3 regions of the Xanthomonas fragariae genome follow, and region 1 is predicted to be linked to each of the others. Evidence: predicted binding sites of a transcription regulator. Region 1 holds the regulator's gene; each other region holds the start of a gene.

Region 1 (4,810 bases):
GGCCAAGCACGGCTATGAGCTGGAAGAGCATTCGCTGGTGCTGTACGTGCGCAAGAAGCGTCCACGCTAAAGGCAACGCGTAGCAACTGCGACGACGACAAGGCGGCTTCGGTCGCCTTGTGCGTTTGAGAAATCGCTTGTATTTACGCCGGCGGCAGCGGCCGTGCCGTTGTTGCACTGCTGTCATCGGTTTGGCAGCTGGCCGTTAGCAGTTAGCGCGTTCCACTAAACTACGTGTCCCAAGTCGCCCACGATATCGCGCCTTTGGTGCCAGAATTTGCAAGCCGCCTCACGCGCAAATAGGCCACGGCTCAGTATCTGGTCACGCCAGCCGGTCACCTGAGCCAGCAAGGCCAACCGGGCGCCGGAACGCCGACCCTGGCCGACGAACCTTGCCGATCAAGCGCTCTGCAATAGCTTGCGTGCTGCGGCGCGGGCCTGTTTGCTGACTTCCACGCCGCCCAGCATGCGTGCCAGCTCTTCTTGGCGGGCCTGCGGGCCGAGCAGTTCGACCGCGCTCTGCGTCATGCCGTCCACCGGCGCCTTGCTGACCCGGTAGTGGGCATGGCCCTTGGCAGCGACCTGCGGCAAATGGGTCACGCACAACACCTGGCGCTGTTCGCCCAGGGCGCGCAGCTTCTGCCCGACGATGTCGGCCACTGCGCCGCCGATGCCGGAATCGACCTCGTCGAACACCATGGTAGGCACGCTGTCCAAGCCGAGCGCGGCCACCTCGATCGCCAACGAAATCCGCGACAGCTCGCCACCGGAGGCGACTTTTCGCAATGCGCGCGGCGGCTGCCCTGCATTAGCGGCGACGAGGAATTCCACCCGCTCGGCGCCGTGCGGGTCCGGCCGCAGTGTTTCCTGCGGCAGCAACTGGATCAGGAACTGCCCGCCGCCCATGCCTAGCTCGCCGATCAGCGTGGTAGTAGCGGCCGAGAGGGCTTCGGCAGCGGTCTTGCGGCTGTCACTGAGGACGTCGGCGGCGCTGCACCACACGCCGGTGGCGGTGTCGATGTGCTTGTCGAGTTGCTGCAAGCGTTCATCAGCGCCGCGCAGGCTCTCGACCTCGGCGCTCAGATGGTCGCGGTGCGAGGCCAGTTCGTGCGGAGCGACGCGGTGCTTGCGCGCCAAGTCGTGCAGGCGGCCGAGTCGGCGTTCCATGGCCTCGAACTGTGCCGGGTCGGCTTCCAAGTCGTCGCGCACGCGGTCGAGCAGGGCCAGCGCTTCTTCGATCTGGATCACGGCGCTGTCCAGCAGTGCCTCGACGTCGCCCAGCCGCGGTTCGTGCTCGGCAACGCGGGCCAGGTCGTGGCGGCTGTCTTGCAACAGGCCAAGCGCCGAGGCGCTGTCGTCGCCATTGAGTTGCTGGGCGACGCTGTCGCAGGCAGCGATCAGTGCGGTGGCATGCGCCTGACGACGATGGTTGACGTCCAGCGCGGCGATGGCGGCCGGGTCGAGGTCTTCGCGCTCCAGTTCGCCGAGCTGATGTTCCAGAAAACCGATGAGATCGGAAACATCGCCTTGCGCCGAAAGCGCATCGCGCTCGTCCAGCAACGCCTGCCAGCGTTGGCTGGCCTGACGCACCTGGTCGCGTTGTGCGCTGTTACGGGCGTAGGCGTCGAGCAGGGCGAGCTGGCTGTGACGCACCATCAATGCCTGGTGCTCGTGCTGACCGTGGATCTCCACCAGTCGCGATGCCAGTTCTGCCAATTGCGACGAGGTGACCGGACGGCCGTTGATCCAGGCCCGCGAGCCGCCATCGGCGCGGATGATCCGGCGCAGCTGGCATTGCGCGTCGTCGTCCAGTTCGTTGTCAGCCAGCCAGCTCAGGCCTGGATGCGCGGCCGGCAACTGGAATTCGGCCGACAGCTCGGCGCGGTCGGCACCATGGCGGACCACGCCGCTATCGGCGCGCAGGCCGGACAGAAAGCCAAGTGCGTCCACCATCAGCGACTTGCCGGCGCCGGTTTCGCCCGACACCACGGTCAAGCCTGGCCCGAATTCGAGTTCGCTGGCGCGAACAACGGCGAAATCCTTGATCGAAAGATGTCTGAGCATGGGGTCGAGTGTGAACGCTATAAGCAAGCTTTAGGGTGGGAGAGCGCAGGCGGGGAATTGGACGCTTGCCATCCCCGGGGCCAGACATTATCTATGCCCAGTCTCACCGGATGATCCCATGCGCGCGTCCCAGTCCCCAATGCTCGACCCCCGCGCTCGCCAATTGCTGCGCACCTTGATCGCGCGCTACATCCGCGATGGCGAGCCGGTGGGCTCCAAAACGTTGGCCCAGCATGCGGGGTTGGACGTCAGCCCGGCGACCATCCGCAATATTCTTGCCGATTTGGAAGACGCGGGTCTGCTCAGCTCCCCGCATACCTCGGCCGGGCGGGTGCCCACCGCGCATGGCTACCGGGTGTTCGTCGACAGCTTGGTGCAGATGCAGCCGCCGGGCGAAGAAGAAGTGCGCCGCCTGCGCGCGGAGCTGGCCAGCGGCAACGGCACGCAGTCGTTGCTGGGCAGTGCCTCGCAGATGTTGTCGGCGATGAGCCATTTCGTCGGCGTGGTCAGCGCGCCGCGGCGCGAGCAGTTCGCGTTTCGGCATATTGACTTCGTTTCACTGGACGCACGGCGGGTGCTGGCGATCTTGGTGTTTGCCGACAACGAAGTGCAGAACCGGGTGATCGAGCCGCGCCGCGCGTACGAGCCGGCCGAATTGGAGCGGGTGGCCAATTATCTGAATGCGCAATTCGCCGGGCGCGCGCTGTCGGACATCCGCGCCTCGCTGCTGCGCGAGCTGCGCATGGCCAAGAACGAGATGGAACAGTTGCTTGCGCATAGCGTAGATCTGGCCAGCGAGGCGCTGGTGCCCGCCGAGGCCGACGACATGGTGATGGCCGGGCAGACCCGGCTGATGGGTGTGCAGGACTTGTCGGACCTGGACCGGCTGCGCGAGCTGTTCGAGGCCTTCGCCAGCAAGCGCGAGATTCTGCAGCTGCTCGAACGCACCATCCAGGCGCCGGGCGTGCGCATCTTCATCGGCGAGGAAACCGGCATGGTGTCGCTGGACGACGTCTCGCTGGTCACCGCGTCGTATACCGCCAATGGCCAAGTGCTGGGCGTGCTGGGGGTAATCGGACCCAAACGCATGGCCTACGACCGGGTGATTCCGCTGGTGGAGACCGCTGCGCAGGTGCTGGGCGCGGCTATGGATCCGCCCGGCACGCGATAACCGGGATCGATCGGCATGATCGTTTTGTCGGCGTGATCGTTTTGCTTGAAACGCGCGCGAGCGCCCATATACGGGGTGACGTTGGGGCGGGCGTTCCGCTTGCCCGGGAACTGCATATGAACCAAGACCACCCGGAATTCGACTCCGAAGACCTGTCGAAGAACCCACCCGAGGCCGATCCGCTCAAGGCTGAGATCGAGTCGCTGCGCAGCGAGATCGCGCTGGTCAAAGCCGAGGCCCTGCGCGAGCGCGCCGACCTGGAAAACCAGCGCAAGCGCATCGCGCGCGATGTCGACAACGCGCGCAAGTTCGCCAACGAGAAGCTGCTAGGCGAGCTGCTGCCGGTGTTCGATAGCCTGGACGCGGGCCTGACTGCTGCTGGTACCCAGCCCAGTCCGCTGCGCGATGGCCTGGACATGACCTACAAGCAGTTGCTCAAGGTCGCTGCCGACAACGGCCTGACCCTGCTCGATCCGGTCGGCCAGCCGTTCAACCCGGAGCAGCACCAGGCGATCAGCCAGGGCGAGGCCGAGGGCATTGCACCTGGCCACATCGTGCAGGTGTTCCAGAAAGGCTATCTGCTCAACGATCGACTGCTGCGCCCGGCCCTGGTGGTCGTGGCTAGACACGACTGAGTGGCAGTGCCCGGCTGAACTGCCAGGCGCTCGCACGGAACCCAGATTCGCACAGGTGGCTTGAACACCTGCGCACCACCCCCACATCTCAGCCAGGCCCGGCGTTGCCGGACACAGCTAGAGAATCATCAGGAGCGTATCCATGGGCAAGATCATTGGTATTGACCTCGGCACCACGAACTCGTGCGTGTCGATCATGGACGGCGGCAAAGCCCGCGTCATCGAAAACTCCGAAGGCGATCGCACCACGCCTTCGATCGTCGCCTACACCAAGGACGGCGAAGTGCTGGTCGGTGCCTCGGCCAAGCGCCAAGCGGTGACCAACCCGAAGAACACTTTCTACGCGGTGAAGCGCCTGATCGGCCGCAAGTTCAACGACGCCGAAGTGCAGAAGGACATCTCGCACGTGCCGTACGGCATTCTGGCGCACGACAACGGCGATGCATGGGTGCAGACCAGCGATGCCAAGCGCATGGCGCCGCAGGAAATCTCTGCGCGCGTGCTGGAAAAGATGAAGAAGACCGCCGAGGATTTTCTGGGTGAGAAGGTCACCGAAGCGGTGATCACGGTGCCGGCGTACTTCAACGACAGCCAGCGTCAGGCCACCAAGGACGCCGGCCGCATCGCTGGTCTGGACGTCAAGCGCATCATCAATGAGCCGACTGCTGCGGCCCTGGCCTATGGCCTGGACAAGAACGGCGGCGACCGCAAGATTGCGGTGTACGACTTGGGAGGCGGCACCTTTGACGTGTCGATCATCGAGATTGCCGAAGTCGACGGCGAGAAGCAGTTCGAAGTGCTGGCCACCAACGGCGACACCTTCCTGGGCGGCGAAGACTTCGACAACCGCGTCATCGAGTACCTGGTTGACGAATTCAACAAGGATCAGGGTATCGATCTGCGTAAGGATCCGTTGGCACTGCAGCGCCTGAAGGACGCT
Region 2 (4,810 bases), 1.4 Mb from region 1:
GGTCAAACAGCTGCTGGTGAAGGGACACAAAAAAATCCGATACCAGAAGTCTGGTATCGGATTTTCGGTGACTCAATTGCTTAAGTGAGCAGCATTACGGCATTCGCCGGGGTTTTTCTGCTGCAACAGCTGCTGGCTTACATCAGAAATCCATGCCGCCCATGCCACCCATGCCACCGCCGCTCGGCAGAGCCGGCTCGTCCTTCTTCGGTGCATCGGCCACCATGGCTTCGGTGGTGATCATCAGGCCGGCGATCGAGGCTGCGTTCTGCAGCGCCGAACGGGTGACCTTGGTCGGGTCCAGGATGCCGAACTCGACCATGTCGCCGAACTCGCCGTTGGCCGCGTTGTAACCGTAGTTGCCGGTGCCTTCCTTGACCTTGTTCAAGATCACGGACGGCTCTTCGCCGGCATTGGCCACGATTTCGCGCAGCGGGGCTTCCATGGCGCGCAAGGCGATTTGGATGCCGTGGGTCTGGTCTTCGTTGGCACCGGTCAGGTTACCGACGGCCACCAGCGCACGCACCAGGGCCACACCGCCGCCCGGGACCACGCCTTCTTCGACGGCTGCACGGGTGGCGTGCAGGGCGTCTTCGACGCGTGCCTTCTTTTCCTTCATTTCGATTTCGGTCGAGGCGCCGACCTTGATCACTGCAACGCCACCAGCCAGCTTGGCCACGCGCTCCTGCAGCTTCTCGCGGTCGTAATCGGACGAGGTGTCTTCGATTTGGGTCTTGATCTGGCCAACGCGGGCCTGGATCGTGGCCGAATCGCCGGCGCCGTCGATGATGGTGGTGTTCTCCTTAGAGACCTGTACCTTCTTCGCGCGGCCCAGATCCTTGATCGTCGCCTTCTCCAGCGCCAGACCCACTTCCTCGGAGATCACGGTGCCGCCAGTCAGCACGGCCATGTCTTCCAGCATCGCCTTGCGACGATCGCCGAAGCCAGGCGCCTTGACGGCCACGACCTTGACGATGCCACGGATGGTGTTGACCACCAGGGTGGCCAGCGCTTCGCCTTCGACTTCTTCAGCCACGATCAGCAGCGGCTTGCCGGCCTTGGCGACACCCTCCAGCACGGGCAGCAGGTCGCGCACGTTGGAGATCTTCTTGTCATGCAGCAGGATGAACGGATCGTCCAGATCGGCCGACTGGCTCTGCTGGTTGTTGATGAAGTACGGGGAGAGGTAGCCGCGATCGAACTGCATGCCCTCGACAACGTCCAGCTCGTTTTCCAGGCCCGAACCTTCTTCAACGGTGATCACGCCTTCCTTGCCGACCTTCTGCATCGCTTCGGCAATGATATTGCCGATCGATTCGTCCGAGTTGGCCGAAATGGTGCCGACCTGAGCGATCGCCTTGTCGTCGGTAGTGGGCTTGGAGATGTTCTTCAGCTCGATGACAGCGGCCTTGACGGCTTGGTCGATACCGCGCTTGAGGTCCATCGGGTTCATGCCGGCGGCCACAGCCTTGGCGCCTTCGCGGATCAGGGCCTGGGCGAGCACGGTCGCGGTGGTGGTGCCGTCGCCAGCGTTGTCGTTGGTCTTGGAAGCGACTTCCTTGACCATCTGCGCGCCCATGTTCTCGAACTTGTCGGCCAGTTCGATTTCCTTGGCGACCGAGACGCCGTCCTTGGTGATGGTCGGTGCGCCGAAGCTCTTCTCGAGCACGACGTTGCGGCCCTTCGGGCCCAGGGTGGCCTTCACGGCATTGGCAAGAACGTTGACGCCACGAACCATACGGGTACGTGCGTCTTCACCGAAACGAATGTCTTTAGCAGCCATTAGTTATTACTCCGGAAATTAGGGGATTAGGGGGATAAGGAAAATCGGTAGAGCAAGGGCGGATATCGGGACGGGATCGGATGGTGAGAGCGTTAGCCGCCCTGCCGATTCCCACTCCCGATTCCGGCGCGTAGCGCCTGATTAGCCGATGACCGCCAGAATGTCGTCTTCGCGCAGCACCTTGTACTCGGTGCCTTCGGCCTTGTAGCTGCTGCCGGCGTATTGGCCGTAGATGACCTTGTCACCCACCTTGACCACCGGCGCACGCAGGCTGCCGTTGTCCAGCGGCTTGCCGGCGCCAACAGCGACGACTTCGCCCTTGGTGGACTTTTCCTTAGCCGAATCCGGAATCACGATGCCACCGGCGGAAACTTCGTCGGCTTCGATCGGCTTGACTACAACGCGGTCGTGAAGCGGCTTGATGCTCATAGAGAAAGACCCTCTTAAATGATTGATTAGTCTGGAAATTATCGGCGATGTTAGCACTCGTATGTGACGACTGCCAGCACAGCGCGCGGAAAACCCGACAGAACGGGTGCGGGCCAAAGATTGTGCTGGGTGGGCGACTTTCAAGGGCTGAGGGCAAAATTTTTTCGCTTTGACGGTTGCATCCGGAGACCATAGAGGCTGCCAAAACCGTGCGGCCTGGTGGTCGGGTGAATGCGCATCGTGCGCTCAGCACTAATGGTTTTTGTGCGGGATACCGCACCGACCGTGCCCGCCTGGCGGTGAGCGCAGCCGTTTTGCTGGCGCCCTAAAAATGGAACCAGGTTCCACCACTTGTCATGCACAGGCTCTAGAGTCAGGCATGCATTCCCCGACCAAAAGGAACTGTTGATGAGGTTGACGTCCGGTGGTGTTGCCCTGAGCTGCTGGCTTCCGCTGGCCTGCGCGCTTGCGCTGACCGCCACCTCCGCCAACGCGACGGTGTTCATCAACGAACTGCATTATGACGACGCAAGCGCCGCCGACGAATCGCTGAGCGACTACCGCATTTATCTGTACAACGGCAGCGCGCCGAGCGCGGCCACGGTCTACGCAACGACGACGGTGCCGGCCGGCAGCCTGATCACCTGCGGCAGATCAGGTGCGCGTCGCGATCGTGCGCTACACCAGCAATGGTGTCCAGAACGGACCAGACGACTGGGTGGCGCTGGTCGATCCCAACGGGCAGCTGGTGCAGTTTCTCAGTTACGAAGGCGCCATCACCGGCGGCGACGGCCCGGCGGCCGGCGTCACCAGCCAGAATCTGCCGGTCAGCGAGAGCAACAGCAGCGCGGTCGGCAGTTCGTTGCAATTGACAGGTACCGGCAGCAGCCCAGCCAACTTCAGCTGGGCCGGCTCGTCGGCGCAGACCTTCGATGCCTGCAACCGCGGCCAGACCTTCAACGGCAGTGGCGGTGAAACCGGCGGCGCGCCAACTCAAGGCGCCACCGGCTTCCCGGCTGCGGGCGATCTGGCAGTCGGCTTCAGCGAGGCGGTGACGCTGAGCAGCGGCGCCTTCGCGTTGAGTTGTGCCAGCTCCGGCACGGTGGCGTTGAGCTATCCGACCAACGGCACCCGCTTCACCCTGTCCAGCAACACCGCACTGGTCGGTGGCGAACACTGCACCCTGGCAATCACCGCCAGTGCCATCCGCGATGCCGCCGGGTTGAGCCCGGCCGCCAACCAGTCCCTCGTCTTCACCGTGGCCTCGACCAGCGGCGGCACTGGCTACTACACGCGCGTCAACACCGCCAACGCCAGTCAGTTGCGTTGCTCACTGCACACCCTCATCAAAAGCCACACGGTATACCCGCACAGCGGCACCGGCACCAACACCTGGACCATCCTGGAAATGGCCGACGAGGATCCCAACAAAAGCGGCCGGATCCTGGACGCCTACCGCAACCGCAGCTACGCCAAAGTCAGCGACCGAGCCGGCACCGGCAGCGGGTTGACCTACAACCGCGAGCACACCTGGCCCGACTCGCTGGGCTTCGGTAGCGCCAGCGGCGACAAGGGACTGCCGTATGCGCCCTACACAGACACCCACATGCTGTATCTGACCGACACCACCTTCAACGCCGACCGCGGCAACAAGCCCTACGCCGCCTGCACCAGCAGCTGCGGCGAGCGGGTGACCGAGATCAAAACGGCACTGGCGGCGGCAGCGCGCGGTACCCGGGCAATTCCAACTGGGTGCGCACGCCTGTCGGCAACAGGGGCACGTTCGAAGTGTGGCCACGTCGCAAGGGCGACATGGCGCGTGCGGTAATGTACATGGCAATTCGCTTCGAAGGCGGCACCGACGCGGCCACCGGGCAGTCCGAACCAGACCTGGAGCTCACCGACGACCGCAGCAAGGAGGACCGCAGCAAGATCGTGCAGACCTCGTCCTCGCCAGCCTACATGGGCCTGCCGTCCACGCTGCTGGCCTGGCACCAGGCCGACCCACCGGACGATGCCGAGCGCGCCCGTAACCAAGTGATCTTCAGCTTCCAGGGCAACCGCAACCCGTTCGTCGATCACCCCGTGTGAACGAGCTCGAGCCTGTTCACCTCGGCCAAGCCGGCCAGCTGCCAGCTGGCCAATTGATCCTCTCCGTCCCGACGCTCAGTGCGTCGGGACGGCAGGTTCGGCGTATCGACCGACCGGCCTTGCACGCGGCTCGAAGGCCGGCACGGCGACGTTCTTGGCCGGCTCCCCGTTCGCGTCCCAGACCACCGTTGCGGTGTGGAATTCCTCGCTACGGGTCATCACGCCGACCTTGTGGTCAGTAGCTTCACCACGTTGGGCGCATCGGGATTTCAAGCGAGCACCCCGACTTGGCCGTACCACGCCACCGGTATCTCGGCGGGCAAACACCGGTCCGGGCATAGCGTGTCCATCGCGCTGCACCAGCACCCGTAGCGCACCGACAGGCAACGTGCGCACCGCCGGGCGCGTTCGTTCGGTGGAATGCGCCGGGCAGATCCGCGCCGACATCGCCAACGCCTGCCCGCCCACGTCCCGATCGCTTTGTGCCTGCGCCATGACGCCACCATT
Region 3 (4,810 bases), 1.8 Mb from region 1:
GGGGCCAGCGATGGCTTCATTCGTCGCCCGTTTCTGTATCTGGGTGCGTGGTACGGGCTCGGTGCCGGCGCTGTTGCGCTCGCTCTGATTGCTGCCTCCGGGCTGGCGCTGCGCGCGCCGTTGGCGATATTGGCCGATAGCTACGGCAGCTCCTTTACCCTCCACGGTCTGGATCTGCTGCATTCTGCGATGGTGCTGGTCGGCACCCTGGTCCTGGGTTGGCTGGGTGCTTGGCTGGTGACCGGCCATTTCCTTCGTCAGACCCGTCCCACCGAGACCTGATGCCTGCCATGCACCCATCAGATCTCAAGCACCTGATCAGCGCCGCGCCGCGCGTGATGGTGGTAGATGGCTCCAAGCTGGTGCGCAAGCTGATTGCCGATGTGTTGAAGCGTGATCTGCCGAACGTGCAGGTGATAGGGTGCTCCAGCATCGCCGAAGCACGCCAGGCGCTGGAAGCCGGTGCGGTGGATCTGGTGACGACCTCGCTGTCGCTACCCGATGGCGATGGTTTGACGCTGGCGCGCAGCGTGCGCGAAGCGGCGAGCCAGGCGTATGTTCCGGTGATCGTTGTTTCCGGCGATGCGCAACAGCACCTGATGGAGCGCCGCTTCACCGAGTACGTCACCGATTATTTCGACAAGGCGCTGGGTCATGAGGCCCTGGCGACTTTTATCCGCGGCTACGTGCAGCCTGAGCCGGTCGTCGGCGCGACCGTGCTCTACATCGAAGACAGCCGCGTGGTGGCCGAAGCGACCAAGCGCATGCTCGAGCGTCAACGCCTGAAAGTGGTGCACGTACTCACCGCCGAAGACGCCTTCGCGCTGCTCACCGCCGAATCACTGGGCCGCACCGAGCGCCGCATCGACGTGGTACTGACCGACGTGACCCTGAAAGGCGAGCTCAACGGCCGCGACGTGGTCGAGCGTATCCGTATCGATTTCGCCTACGGCAAGCGCCGCCTGCCCGTATTGGTAATGACCGGCGACACCAATCCACGCAACCAGTCCGAACTGCTGCGCGCTGGCGCCAACGACCTGGTGCAGAAACCGATCGAAGAGCGTCTATTGGTGACCAAGGTGTTGTTCCAGCTGCGCTTGGCGCGTCTTGAGGATCAGGCTGTCACGTTATGACCGAAGCGGAGGGGCGTATCCAGTTGGAACCGTCGTGGAAGGCGCGCGTGGGCGATTGGTTGCTGCGCCCGGAGATGCAGGAGTTATCGGGATTTTTGCGCCAGCGCAAGGCGGCTGGCGCGCGGGTGTTTCCGCCCGGTCCGCAGATCTTTGCCGCCTTCGATGCCACCCCGTTCGAGCAGGTCAAAGTGGTGATCCTGGGCCAGGACCCGTATCACGGCGAAGGCCAGGCGCATGGGCTGTGCTTCTCGGTGTTGCCCGGCGTGCCAGTTCCGCCGTCGCTGCTCAACATCTATAAAGAGATTCAGGACGACCTGGGCATCGCGCGGCCGGATCACGGCTATCTGATGCCGTGGGCGCGCCAGGGCGTACTGCTGCTCAATGCCGTGCTGACGGTGGAGCGGGGGCGTGCCGGAGCCCACCAGAACAAGGGCTGGGAAGGTTTCACTGATCATGTCGTGGAAACCCTCAACCGTGAGCGCGAAGGAGTGGTGTTCCTGCTCTGGGGCAGTTACGCGCAGTCCAAGGGTAAGGTCATCGACCAGGCGCGCCACCGTGTGTTAAAGGCGCCGCACCCGTCGCCGTTGTCGGCGCATCGCGGCTTTTTGGGCTGCCAGCATTTCTCCAAGACCAATGAACATCTACAGCGACGTGGGGTCAGCCCGATCGACTGGTCGCTGCCGCCGCGCAACGCCCTGGACACCACGTCGGCCGGTGGCTGAACGGAACAGGCGCTAGCCTGTTTCGCAACGAGTTGTCACGGTCTGCGCAGGGCTGCGGTGGTAGTTCAGGTGTTGAATTCGGGAGCGATGCCGTAGAATGTCGGCAATGCAAGAAGTCCGAACGTCCTATAAGTGGAACGCTGGGAACTCTTTCTGTACCCGGCAGTCCAATAGTTCGACTGCTAAGATGGTGCCTATGAACCAGACTACCTCGACTGCCCTTGTGGCGAACAATCTCCCGATTCCCAGTGCGCTCGGTTCGCTAGACGCCTACATCGGTGCCGTGCACCAGATCCCGGTGCTGTCGGTCGATGAGGAACAGAATCTTGCCCGTCGCTTCCGCGATGAGCTGGATCTGGACGCCGCGCGCGAACTGGTCCATTCCCACCTGCGCTTCGTGGTGCACGTGGCCCGCGGCTACAACGGCTACGGCCTGCCGCTGGGCGATTTGATCCAGGAAGGTAATATCGGCCTGATGAAGGCGGTCAAGCGCTTCGATCCGGAAATGGGCGTGCGTCTGGTCAGCTTCGCAGTGCATTGGATTCGTGCCGAAATGCATGAGTTCATCCTGAAGAACTGGCGCATCGTCAAAGTCGCCACGACCAAGGCGCAGCGCAAGCTGTTCTTCAACCTACGCAAGTCCAAGACGCGTCTGGGCTGGCTCAATGCGTCGGAAGTGACCGCGGTCGCCAAGGATCTGAACGTCTCCGAACGTGAAGTGATGGAGATGGAATCGCGCCTGTCCGGTCGCGATATCGGTTTCGATGCTTCGTCCGACGAAGATGATGATCACGGTCCGCCGTCACCGGTCAGCTATCTGGTAGCCAACGATGAAGATCCGTCGCAGGCTTACGAGCGTCACGACAGCGAAGACAACCAGTTGCAGCTGCTGCGCGAAGGCATGGCCGGTCTGGATACGCGCTCGCGCGACATCGTCAAGCGTCGCTGGTTGGATTCCGATTCCAAGGTGACGCTGCAGGAGCTGGCTGATGAATACGGTGTATCGGCCGAGCGCATCCGCCAGATCGAGGCGAACGCGCTGAAGAAGATGAAGGCATTGTTTGTTGCCTGATCCCTTCGACCATGCACCAGATGGTGTACAAACGGCCCGGATATCCGGGCCGTTTGCGTTTGTGCCGGTGGGCGCGGAGTCTATAAACGTCTGCTCCCCTGCCGATCTTTTTGCTGCGAATGAGCATATGCATTTGCGCCATACGCGGGCATTTCACTGGTTGAAGTGCACTACCAAACCCCGCGCATCGCGCAGCAGGCATGGCATCGGGCACTTACCCGACTAGGCAACGCTGCAGCTTCACTACTTCGGCGGCAAGCGCGCTAACGGCAGATGCCGGCCGTAGCTGATCGCCGTAAGGCGCAGGCCGGAACATACGCTTGCGCCAGTCGCCAACGACCATGCTGGGGCACGTCGAGCACATGTCCGATCGCGACTGCGCGCAGCCGTACCACCGCTGCATGCCAGTAGAAACCTGTGACACCGGTTGCGGCACATGCTGCGGGGTCGGATTCGGCCTCGGCACGTTCGAAGGCGAGCAACAGTTTGCGCCGCAGTACCAGCGCGTTATACGGCGTATTCAGGCCCGGCATGTGTTCTGTCGTTGCCGAAATAGGCATGAGTGGCGCCGGTGGCCAGCAGCATGTCGTCGCCGAGCGTGTTGCCATCGGCCAGGACGACCTCGCGGCGCGTTGGTGCGATTTCGGCGACGTCGCCGAGCAGAGCAGCGCTGCTCGCGCAGGATGTGCCGCAGCGGCGCGGCAATATCCGGCGCGGACAGACCGGCGGAGACCGGCGGCGGCGACTTGATATGGCAGTGGCCAGAACAATGGCGTTTCTGGCGGTCGATCAGGGTGATGCGGATGCCGGGATCGTCGAGCGGACGGGTCGCGCCCACCCGGCGGCTGCGCAGTAGTTTTGTTAGCCGCTCTCAATACAAATCGATCGGATCCACATCCAGCGACCAGCGCACCCGCCGCGCTTGCGGCAGCGCATAGATTGCCGGCAGCTGCGCATCGAGCAATCGGTGCAAGGCAGAGCGTTGTTGCGCGGACAACAACAATTGCGTTCGTTGAAAACCGGCGCGACGCGGCATTGGTGCCGGCATCGGGCCATAGCATTCCACTGCTGCAGACGCGGGCGATTCCGCGCTGGTGTCCGCGTTGGTCAAGACACGCACCGCCATCAGGAACTGATTGGCCGCCGCCACATCCTTGGCTTCGGCGCGGAACAGCGCCAGATGCGCGGACGGCGGAAAGCCGGCCGCCTCGCGCTGTTGCAGTTCGGCATCGGCAAAGGCGTGATAGCCGCCGTTGACCAGGGTCTGCAGCAAGGGGTGCTCGGGGTGATGGGTCTGCAGCCAGACCTCGCCCGGACGATCGGCACGTCCGGCGCGTCCTGCCACCTGGATCAATTGTTGGGAAAGCTTCTCCGCGGCACGGAAGTCTGCCGAGAACAGACCTTCGTCGATGCCGACCACCACCACCATGGTCAGCCGCGGAAGGTCGTGGCCCTTGGCCAGGATCTGCGTGCCGACCAGGATGCCGGCTTCGGTGCCGAGGCGCGCCAGTTGGGTTTCCAGCGCATCGCGGCGCCGGGTGGTGCTGCGGTCGATGCGCACTACCGGAAAATCCGGGAATTGCTCGGTCAGGCGTTCTTCCAGCCGCTCGGTGCCGATGCCCTGCGGCTGCAGCGCCAGGCTGGCGCAAGCCGGACAGGCCAGTGGTGCGGATTGGCGTGCGCCGCAGTGGTGGCATTGCAGGCGCCGACCACCGGCATGCACCGTCATCGGAGTCTGGTGCAGCGGCGTGCTGCAGCGCTGGCAGGCGGCGGTCCAGCCGCAGTCGTGGCAGAGCAGCACCGGCGCATAGCCACGGCGATTCTTGAACACCAGCACCTGCTCGCCGCGCGCCAGGGTGGCGCCGATGCCGGCCAGTACCTCT

What was found. Region 1 encodes HrcA, which represses chaperone genes, less so after heat shock. Its sites were predicted from a motif close to TTNGCACTCNNNNNNNNNGAGTGCNAA; they were not measured.
Region 2: the regulator HrcA is predicted to act here: its motif matches at 2,263-2,289, upstream of PD885_RS02000 (co-chaperone GroES).
Region 3: the regulator HrcA is predicted to act here: its motif matches at 2,015-2,041, upstream of rpoH (RNA polymerase sigma factor RpoH).

The regions. Positions count from the first base shown of each region.
Region 1 covers NZ_LT853882.1:1,821,772-1,826,581, forward strand. Annotated here, with positions in the region: gene fur (ferric iron uptake transcriptional regulator) at 1-70, shown strand, start outside; gene recN (DNA repair protein RecN) at 400-2,064, opposite strand; gene hrcA (heat-inducible transcriptional repressor HrcA) at 2,204-3,235, shown strand; gene grpE (nucleotide exchange factor GrpE) at 3,352-3,870, shown strand; gene dnaK (molecular chaperone DnaK) at 4,013-4,810, shown strand, end outside.
Region 2 covers NZ_LT853882.1:439,602-444,411, reverse strand. Annotated here, with positions in the region: gene groL (chaperonin GroEL) at 143-1,783, opposite strand; gene PD885_RS02000 (co-chaperone GroES) at 1,925-2,212, opposite strand; gene PD885_RS21260 (hypothetical protein) at 2,353-2,718, opposite strand; partial or broken gene PD885_RS01995 (endonuclease) at 2,621-4,303, shown strand; gene PD885_RS20330 (hypothetical protein) at 4,379-4,798, opposite strand.
Region 3 covers NZ_LT853882.1:45,073-49,882, reverse strand. Annotated here, with positions in the region: gene ftsX (permease-like cell division protein FtsX) at 1-282, shown strand, start outside; gene PD885_RS00235 (response regulator) at 291-1,133, shown strand; gene ung (uracil-DNA glycosylase) at 1,130-1,855, shown strand; gene rpoH (RNA polymerase sigma factor RpoH) at 2,052-2,927, shown strand; partial or broken gene PD885_RS00220 (trimeric intracellular cation channel family protein) at 3,171-3,307, opposite strand; partial or broken gene PD885_RS00215 (NAD(P)/FAD-dependent oxidoreductase) at 3,356-3,780, opposite strand; gene PD885_RS00210 (primosomal protein N') at 3,799-4,810, opposite strand, start outside.